DNA from 3 places in the Marinobacter sp. CA1 genome. Region 1 is predicted to be linked to each of the others. Evidence: predicted binding sites of a transcription regulator. Region 1 holds the regulator's gene; each other region holds the start of a gene.
The links. Region 1 encodes FliA, which starts transcription of late flagellar genes. Its sites were predicted from a motif close to CTAAAGTTTNNNNNNNNNNNGCCGNTAA; they were not measured.

Region 1 (3,281 bases):
CTGACAAGGGCATCCAGCTGGAGGAACCCGGCGCCGCCCTTGACGGTATGGAAGCCACGGAAGATGGCATTGAGCAGATCGCCGTCGTCCGGATTCTGCTCCAGATCGACCAACTGCTCAGACAGGTTTTCGAGGATTTCCCCGGCCTCTACCAGAAAATCCTGAAGGATCTCTTCATCTGCATCGAATGCCATGCATTACCCTCACTTAGAAACCGAGACTGGACAGCAGGTCATCAACATCGTCCTGCCCCGACACCACATCCGAGCGGTCTGCAGCGTTGATTTGGGGACCATGTCCCTGATCCGCGGCTTTCTCATCCGGCTCTGCCGGCTCCGCCTCGGAAAGGTCATGGACAGTACCGGTGATCTGGTCCACATGACTGGCCATCACCACCAGACTCAGCAGGTGGTCTTCCACCTCTTTCACCAGGCCGGTCACTTTCTGGATTACCTGACCGGTGAGATCCTGGAAGTCCTGTGCCAGCAGAATCTCGGACAGACTGCCGTAGATGCTGTCGGCTTCGTCGGTCAGACTGACGAAGAAGTTATCGATCCGACCATACAGTTCGCGGAACTCGGCTGGTTCCATCTCGCGACGCCGCAGGCGCTGCCAGTCGTCTCGCAACGAGGCCGCCTGTTCTTTCAGCGCCATCGCCTTGGGCATGGTGTCTTCGACCAGGTCCATGGTGCGGTTGGCGGCCTTGGAGGTCATCTGCACCACGTATTCCAGCCGGTCGGAAGCGTCTGTCATCTTGGACAGGGCTTCCTGCTGTTCGGCATTGCGGGGATCGATCTGGAAGTTGCGAATGGCTTCGTGAAGGCTGCGGGTCAGTCGTCCGACTTCCCGATAAAGGCTCTGGTCGCGAACTTCATTCAGCTCGTTGATCAGGCCCATGGCGCGGGCGTAATCGCCGGCATTGACCTGTTCCACCAGCTCTGCGGCCTGAGTCCGAAGCTTTTCGATTACTTCCGGGTCGAGGCCCTTCTCGTCATCGTTGTTATTGCTCATAGGAGCGCGTCCGACCCGTCACTGAATTCGTTCAAAGATTTTTTCGATCTTTTCCTTGAGCACCGCTGCGGTGAATGGCTTCACCACATACCCATTCACGCCGGCCTGGGCCGCCGCGACGATCTGGTCACGCTTGGCTTCGGCGGTAACCATCAGCACTGGCAGGGTTTTGAGGTTATCGTCAGCACGCACTTCCTTGAGCAGCTCGATGCCGGTCATGCCGGGCATGTTCCAGTCGGTCACCAAGAAGTCGTACTTGCCACTCTTGAGCATCGGCAACGCGGTGTTGCCGTCATCGGCCTCGTCCGTATTGGTGAACCCGAGATCACGCAGCAGGTTCTTGATGATCCGTCGCATCGTGGAGAAGTCGTCCACGATGAGGATTTTCATGTTTTTGTCCAATGGGACCTCCAGTTAATAACACCCGGAATTCGTGGGGCCGGCAGCCGTGACCCCTCAGGATTTCGGCCTCCCGACTAAATTCTAGCAGGCTGTCGGGATTACACCCTGTATTGTGTTGTCTTTCACCGACTTGTAAAGCATCTGTTACCAAATTCTACACAGATTGTCGGGTTATTCGGCACCGGCCATGATCAGTATCAATCCCGCCGCAGATGGCCACTGGCAAGGGATCTAGTGTCCCGCGTCAGCTTTCTGCCAGTCCGACAGACGGGCCCGCAGCCGCATCGCCGCCTGACTGTGAATCTGGCTGACCCGGCTTTCGCTTACGCCCAGGACCGCACCAATTTCCTTCAGGTTCAGCTCTTCCTGGTAGTAAAGACTCAGCACCAGCTTTTCTCGCTCCGGCAGCTCTTCGATGGCACCCGCCAGGCTGTGGCGGAAGGCATCCGAGGTGATGCCCTGCAGCGGATTGTCAGAACCGTCTGACTCCTCTATCGGCACCTCACCGGATTCATTGAGTTCATCGAGACTGAAAAGTCGCCCGCTGCTGGCGTCGTTGAGGCAGGCGTGGTAGTCGGCCAGACTCATATCGAGCTCGGCTGCCACTTCCACGTCCTGCGCTTCCCGGCCTTCGCGGGACTCCACCGCCTTGATGGCTTCGGCGACACGTCGGGCGTTGCGATGAACCGAACGTGGCACCCAGTCGCCCTTGCGTATTTCATCAACGATGGCGCCACGAATTCGGATGCCGGCGTAGGTTTCAAACGATGCGCCCTTGGTGGACTGGTACTTCTGGGCAGCTTCCAGCAGGCCGATCATGCCCGCCTGCATCAGGTCATCCAGTTGCACGGAATCTGGCAACCGGGCCAGCAGGTGAAGCGCGATCTTCTTGACCAACGGGGCATGTCGCTCAACCAGTTGATGGGCCTGCCCGGCGCCGGTGCGATGGTATAATCCCAGGTTCTTCGCCAATGTCATGTAACCAGCTTACCAGTGACGGTGGATAAATCAGACCTCAACGAGCCGTTCGACAAAAAACTCCAGGTGCCCGCGGGGAGAGGACGGCAGTGGCCAATTGTCCACCTGCTCGGCCAGCGCCTTGATGGCCAGGGAGGCCTTGGCTCGGGGATAGGCATCAAGCACGGCCCGCTGTCTCTGCACGGCTTTTTTAACGGCTTCGTCGTAGGGCACTATTCCCGTGTATTGTAGCGCGACATCGAGGAAACGTTCGGTTACCCGGGCGAGTTTTCCGAACAGGTGTCGCCCTTCCTGCTCATTGCGAACCTGGTTGGCCAGGATGCGGAAGCGGTTGATGCCGTAATCGCGGTTCATCAGTTTGATCAGGGCGTAGGCATCGGTGATCGACGTAGGCTCGTCACAGACTACCAGCAGCAGCTCTTGGGAGGCCCTCAGGAAGCTCACCACCGACTCGGAAATGCCGGCTGCGGTGTCGACGATGAGCACGTCGATCTGGTCCCCCAGCTCACTGAACGCATTGATCAGGCCGGCATGCTCCAGCGGTGACAGTTGGGTCATCTTCTGGGTACCGGAGGATGCCGGCACGATCTTGATGCCGCCTGGGCCATCTACCAAGACATCGCGGAGATCGCACTCACCATTCAACACGTCGGACAGATTGTTGTTGGCGGTAATACCCAGCAAAACGTCGATGTTGGCAAGCCCCAGATCGGCATCCAGCAAAACCACCCGGCGCCCCTTCTGGGCCAACGCGATGCCAAGGTTCACCGAGACATTGCTCTTGCCGACGCCGCCCTTGCCACCTGTAACCGCGATCACCTGAACCGGATGTGATTTGCTCATATTGTGTCTTGTCTCTTGCCCATCAGTGTCCGGCACCCACGGATGCC
Region 2 (3,281 bases), 1.2 Mb from region 1:
TTGCGGGGCAGGCCGTAGAAGTCAGCGCCGTTAAAGCTGGCAAAGGCTTCCAGCTGGTTGAGGATGCCCAACTCCTCGAACACATCGGCGTACAGCTCGATTGCGCCGTAGGCGGAGTAGCAACCGGCGCAGCCGCAGCTTGCTTCTTTGCGGTCACGGGCGTGGGGGGCGGAGTCCGTGCCCAGGAAGAAGCGCGGGCTGCCACTGACCACCGCGTCCCGCAGTGCCTGCTGATGGCGATTGCGCTTAAGGATTGGCAGGCAGTACAGGTGCGGGCGAATGCCTCCCACCAGCATGTGGTTGCGGTTGTACATCAGGTGCTGGGGGGTCAGCGTGGCGGCCAGGTTGTCGCCGCTGTGCTGCTGTACGAACTCGGCGGAATCGGCGGTGGTGATGTGTTCCAGCACCACCTTCAGGTTCGGGAACCGCTCCAGGGTGGGGGCCAGTACCCGGTCGAGGAATACCTTCTCGCGATCGAATATATCAATCTCGGCGTCGGTCACTTCACCGTGCACCAGCAGCAGCATGCCACAGTCCGCCATCGCGGCGAGCACCGGGTCGATGTTGCGGATGTCGGTGACCCCGGAGGCGGAATTGGTGGTGGCGCCGGCCGGGTAGAGCTTGGCGGCCACAATGCCGGCGGCCCGGGCGGCATGAATGTCCTCGGCGCTGGTGGTCTCGGTCAGGTACAGGGTCACCAGAGGATCGAAACCACTGTCACCCGGGCTGGCGGCAAGGATACGATCCCGGTAGGCCATCGCCTGTTCGACATTGACCACCGGCGGTACCAGATTGGGCATGATGATGGCTCGACCAAAACAGCGCGCCGTTGCCGGTACCACGTCGTTCAGGATGTCGCCATCGCGTACGTGCAGGTGCCAGTCGTCGGGACGGGTCAGGGTGAGGGTGTTGGTCATGTCCGGTGTCCTGGTCGCAGGGCGCCTTTCCGCCAGGCCTGGCGGATGGAGCCGTGGGTATCGATGCCCATGTGTGTTGATTACTTCGTGGGCGGGAGTATACCAGAACAGACCGGAGGCGCCTTGCTCAACCTGGGATTCCACTGCCACGTACTCCTTGAGACATTATTCAAAATCCTGGTGATGGATGGCTAAAGAACGCGGGTCAGCAGCCGATACGAGTACAAGGACAACGGACAGGCATCCAGCGGATACGACCATGCTCAGGATTTCCACCATCACAGCAGCCATTGCCCTGACCGCCCTTGGGGTGTCGGGAAATGTATCGGCGGGCAGCTTTGGCGCCGGCATCGAGAACAGCCAATGGTATCTGTCGGAGTCGGTCTTTGACTGCACCCTGAGCCACGATGTGCCGGGCTATGGCAAGGCCATCTTCCAGCATCGTGCCGGCGAATCCCTGCGTTTCTACCTGGAACCGCAGCTGCCGATGATGAAGCCGGGACTGGCCTCGGTGTCGGTGGAAGCGCCGTCCTGGCGACCGGGCGCGCGGCCAATGCCAGTCGCCCGGGTGAAGGTGGAGGAGAGTGAGCGGCCGCTGTCGCTGGGGCCTCGCCACACCATGCAGCTGGTTCAGGGACTGTTGCGGGGTATGGCACCCACGGTCACCCGTGAGGCTTGGTATGGTCCGGACCCGGTTCGGGTACGGGTGTCCAACATCAATTTTGCCAACCAGTACGATGGCTATCGCCGCTGTGCGGGCGGGCTGCTGCCGGTCAACTATGACCAGATCAAGCGCTCGCGAATTCCGTTTGCGGTGGACAGTGCCCGACTGTCCCAGGCTGATCGCACCCTGCTTGATAACATTGCCATCTATATCCAGGCCGATCCCACGGTCGAGCGGATTTTTGTAGATGGTCACACCGACCACACCGGTCGTCGTATCCACAACCGGGCGTTGTCGGAAGAACGCGCCGAGGTGGTGGTGGAATACCTCAAGGCCCGCGGTGTGCCCGAGGACATGATTACCTCCCGTGCCCACGGCGACCGCTTCCCGGCGGGGTCACGACTGTCTGAAAACCGCCGCACCACCATCCGCTTGCAGCGTCAGGGCGACCGGCCTGAGTTGCAGCAGGCCAACGGTTACGGCGGTAGCCCCAGCAACGGCTGATCGCCGGTCCTCGAATTGATGTCGGTGTACTGGAAGGGCTGCGGCGCTAGCGAATGCTGGCCAGACCTTCCAGGTGGGCGGCTACGCTTTCAGCCAGACCTTTGAGGTGGTAGCCACCTTCCAGCGTCGACACCAGGCGATCATTGGCGTGATCCGCTGCGACGCTGGTGAGCAGGTCGGTGAGCCAGCGGTAGTCTTCCGCTTCCAGGTTCAGTTCGGCCATCGGGTCCAGCCGGTGGCCATCAAACCCCGCCGATACCAGCACCAGTTGGGGGCGAAAGTCCTGCAACCGATGCAGCCAGTCGGCTTCCACCCGCTTACGGTACTCCACCGCTGAAGTGTTCGCCTCAATCGGGGTGTTGATGATGTTGTCGGCCTGCCGGTAAACGTGGGAGTGAGGGTAGAAGGGGTGCTGGAAACTGGAGCACATCAGGATGCGCTCATCGCCCTGGACAATGTCGACCGTGCCATTGCCCTGATGGACATCAAAGTCGACGATGGCAACCCGTTCCAGGCCATGGAAGTTGAGAGCCCGCATCGCCGCCAGGGCGATGTTGTTGTAGAAACAGAACCCCATCGACTTGGAGCGTTCCGCGTGATGACCGGGGGGCCGGGCGCAGACAAAGGCGTTGGTGACCTGTCCGCTCATCACCATGTCCACCGCCTGCACATTGGCGCCGGCGGCCAGCCGGGCAGCGCGCAGGGTATCGGGCATCATCGCGGTGTCCGGATCGGTGAAGATGCGGCCGTGTGTCGGTTGCATCATGTCGAGCTGTTGGACGTAGCGATCAGGATGCACGGACAGCAACTGGTCGCGGGTGATTTCTTCGGGTTTGATCCAATCCAGGGTACCCATCAGCTCGGTGTCACCGAGATAACTGATGATCGCCGAAAGCCGCTCAGGACACTCTGGGTGCTCCGCTCCCATGTTGTGTTTGGCGCAATCGTCGTGTGAGAAGAAGGCTGTGGTCATGTTTGTCCCGGCTTGCCGGCGGTTTTGTTTATCTCATGTTATCAAGGATATCGATAGCCTGCTCTGTTTCTTTGGTCGTAATCGGTCGTCGCATTGTCATGACCTGGCCAGCGCAATCGGACCGTTCTGGCATCGCCTGTCGGCGGCTTTTCCGCCATTCATCTGCAATCACGCATAAATCCGTTTTACATCAAATCCCGAGCGCCTAAGATAGTGTAAAACA
Region 3 (3,281 bases), 1.6 Mb from region 1:
TGATGGTGAACCCGGAAAACGATCGTGAAGCGGTGCGGGGACTTGTCTACCGTGACGGCCGCACCCGCAGCTGGACCGTGGACTCACGCCTGGTGGGCCGGTTCTACAGCGAGCGGACCGAGAACACCCTGTTGCTGGGCATTGACTACCAGAACCTTGGTACCAACGGCCAAGAGGCCGATCCGTTCCCGTTTGGGGCGCCGCTGGACATGTTTGATCCGGTTTACGGCAACTTCACCCCGGTGGCGGATGCCGATCTGCTGACCCGCGACATCGACAAACAGCAGACCGGTCTCTACCTGCAGAACCAGCTGCGCCTGGATGACCGCTGGGTGGTGCTCGCCGGTGCCCGTTACGACCACGCCGAAACCGACAACCTCAATGCCAGCAGTGGCGCGATGCAGCGCTCTGATGACGAGGCGGTATCGCTGTCCGGTGGTCTGATGTACCTGGCAGACAACGGTCTGTCGCCGTACCTGAGCTACACCGAGTCGTTCCAGCCGCTGACCCGCACTGACGACGATGGCCGGCTCTACGATCCCCGCGAAGGCAAGCAATTAGAGGTGGGCCTCAAGTACGCTCCCCGTGGCTTTGACGGTTACCTGACGGCGGCGGCGTTCGATCTGGAGGAGGAAAACTCCCTGGTGACGGCTCCCGGCGGTTTCCAGGTTCAGGAAGGCGAGCGTCGTTCCCGAGGTTTTGAGCTGGAAGGGGTGGGGTACCTGACCGATCAGCTGCAGGCGACGCTGGCGTATGCCTACACCGACACCGAGCGCAAGAACAAGGCTTCCGGTGACGAGAGTCGGGCCGCACTGATTCCCCGCCACCTAGCGTCCGCCTGGCTGGACTACCAGTTCCAGGGCCCGCTTGACGGTCTCAAACTGGGCGGTGGGGTGCGCTACGTCGGTGAGAGTGTCGATGGCGACACCGAGGTACCGTCCTACACTCTGATGGACCTGATGGCCAGCTACGCCATTACCCCGCAATGGCTGGCCCAGCTCAACGTCAACAACGTGGCGGACAAGGAGTACGTTGCCAGTTGCGACTACTGGTGTTACTACGGTGAGTCCCGCAGCATCATCGGCAGCCTGAGCTACCGCTGGTAAGCTTGCGGCAGCAACCGATGAGCTGAGGGAGTGACGACGTGCTGCAGCCGATGACCGCATTCCACCGGGATCAGGAAGGCCACTGGGTGGCTGAGCTGGCCTGCGGCCACAATCAGCACGTCCGTCACGATCCTCCCTGGATCAACCGGCCCTGGGTGACCACCGGGGCCGGACGCCAGGCCCGCCTGGGCCAGTGTCTCGACTGCCTGAAATGCGATCGCCACGAACCTGCTGACCGGTCCGCCTGAGGCCCGTGCCCGCCCGCCACCAGACATCTCCGTTGTAGCAAAAATTGCGACAGGTCAATAACCTGCGATTCTCCTGCCAATGCTTTGGTATCAATTTGTTCCCCGTTTTCAGGGCCATTTCCGGACAGATCGAGACAAAAAACCGTTTTGTTTCAGTTGCCTGCTAACGTTTCGCTGAGGGTCGCCCGTGTGGCGTCTGGCGCGAGCGTATTTTTCCGTTACAAACAATAACATCCGTCAAGGATGGGCTATGCATAATGTCGATAAAACAAAAGACTAGGGGCGCGGCTGATGCGCTCCCGGATTCCCGCGTGGAGAGACATTGATGCACTATCTGAACAGACTGCGTATTCGTTCACGTTTGCTGCTGGCGGTTATCGTGCCGGTGCTGATCACCGCCATGGCCGTGGCCTGGATCTCCGTCAGTCAGGTCCGTAGCAACGGTGAGGCGGAACTGGCTCGGCTCGAGCAGAACCTGCTGGATGCCCGCAAGGAAGGCCTGCGGGGCCTGATCACCTCAGCCCGGGAGCTGATTGAAGAGGTCAAGAACCGCCCCGGTCTCAGTATCGAGGAAGCCAAGCTGGAGGCCCGTGCCCGCCTCCGTTCGATGACCTACGAAAACGGCAACTACGTCTACGCCTACCGCATCAGCGACCAGTACAACCTGGCCTTCCGTCCCGATCCATCGAAAGAAGGGCCGAGCAACAACCCCAAGGTCCGGGAAATGGCCCAGACCCTGATCGCCAGCGCCCGTAACGGCGACGGCTTCTACAGCTACGACTGGCCCAACCCCACCAGTGGCGAGATCGAGCCCAAGGTGTCCTACACCATCCTGATTGATGACTGGGGCTGGATGGTGGGCACCGGTGTCTACGTCACCAACATTGACCGGGTGGTGGCTGCTGCCGCCGAGAAAGTGGATGAACAGGTGGCCGCGGCGCTGACCAACGTGGTCATCGCCACCCTGGTGGTGGTGGTGATTTCGCTGTTGCTGGGGGCCTTTGTCGGCCGCAGCGTGACCACGCCGCTGAACCGGGTGATCGAGATCATGCGGGAAATTGCCGAGGGCGATGGTGATCTGCGCCAGCGCCTGCCGGATGAGGGGGACGATGAGCTGGCCGAGCTGGGCCGGCGATTCAACGCCTTCGTGGTGAAAATCCAGAACACCGTGCAGCAGGTCGGTGCCACCACCGATCAGCTGGCCTCCGCCGCCGAGGAGCTCAGCCGGGTGGCCCAGGAAACCCGCCAGTCGGTGCAGGAGCAGGGCTCGGAAACCGACCAGATCGCCTCTGCCATCAACCAGATGGCCGCCACCATCCAGCAGATCTCCGGCAACGCCAACGAGGTGGAGAGTTCGGCCTCCGACGCCGACCGGCTGGCCCGCGAGGGTGGTGAAACCATCACCAACGCCCAGGGCTCGGTCAACGAGCTGTCACGGGAGATCGAGCTCAGTGCCGGCAATATCGATGCCTTGGCGAAGAAATCCGACGACATCCAGCAGGTGCTGGACGTGATCCACGCGGTCACCGAACAGACTAACCTGCTGGCCCTGAACGCGGCCATCGAGGCGGCCCGGGCCGGCGAACACGGCCGCGGTTTCTCGGTGGTGGCTGATGAGGTTCGGCAACTGGCCAAACGCAGTGCCGAATCGGCGGATCAGATCCGTGAGATGATCGATGGCTTTGTCACCGAGTCCCGGGCGGCGGTGGAACGCATGCGCCGGTCTGAAAAACGCTCCGGCGAGACCGTGGAGCGGATTGATCATGCCGCCACAGCCCTGCGTACCATCGAGAACTCGGTCGGCCATATTCACGATCAGGTAACCCAGATCGCCGCCGCTTCGGAAGAACAGAGCCAGGTGGCCGAGGAGATCAACCAGAACGTGATCCGCATTGTCGATGCCGCCCAGCGCAGCGACACCGGCGTT

Region 2: the regulator FliA is predicted to act here: its motif matches at 1,109-1,136, upstream of J2887_RS13485 (flagellar protein MotY).
Region 3: the regulator FliA is predicted to act here: its motif matches at 1,518-1,545, upstream of J2887_RS00725 (methyl-accepting chemotaxis protein).

The regions. Positions count from the first base shown of each region.
Region 1 covers NZ_CP071785.1:1,751,199-1,754,479, reverse strand. The annotation lists gene J2887_RS08110 (chemotaxis protein CheA) at 1-194, opposite strand, end outside; gene J2887_RS08105 (protein phosphatase CheZ) at 208-1,011, opposite strand; gene cheY (chemotaxis response regulator CheY) at 1,030-1,413, opposite strand; gene J2887_RS08095 (RNA polymerase sigma factor FliA) at 1,645-2,391, opposite strand; gene J2887_RS08090 (MinD/ParA family protein) at 2,422-3,234, opposite strand.
Region 2 covers NZ_CP071785.1:2,956,514-2,959,794, reverse strand. The annotation lists gene pyrC (dihydroorotase) at 1-917, opposite strand, end outside; gene J2887_RS13485 (flagellar protein MotY) at 1,177-2,085, shown strand; gene J2887_RS13480 (histone deacetylase family protein) at 2,132-3,058, opposite strand.
Region 3 covers NZ_CP071785.1:156,985-160,265, forward strand. The annotation lists gene J2887_RS00715 (TonB-dependent siderophore receptor) at 1-1,106, shown strand, start outside; gene J2887_RS00720 (DUF3565 domain-containing protein) at 1,145-1,354, shown strand; gene J2887_RS00725 (methyl-accepting chemotaxis protein) at 1,680-3,281, shown strand, end outside.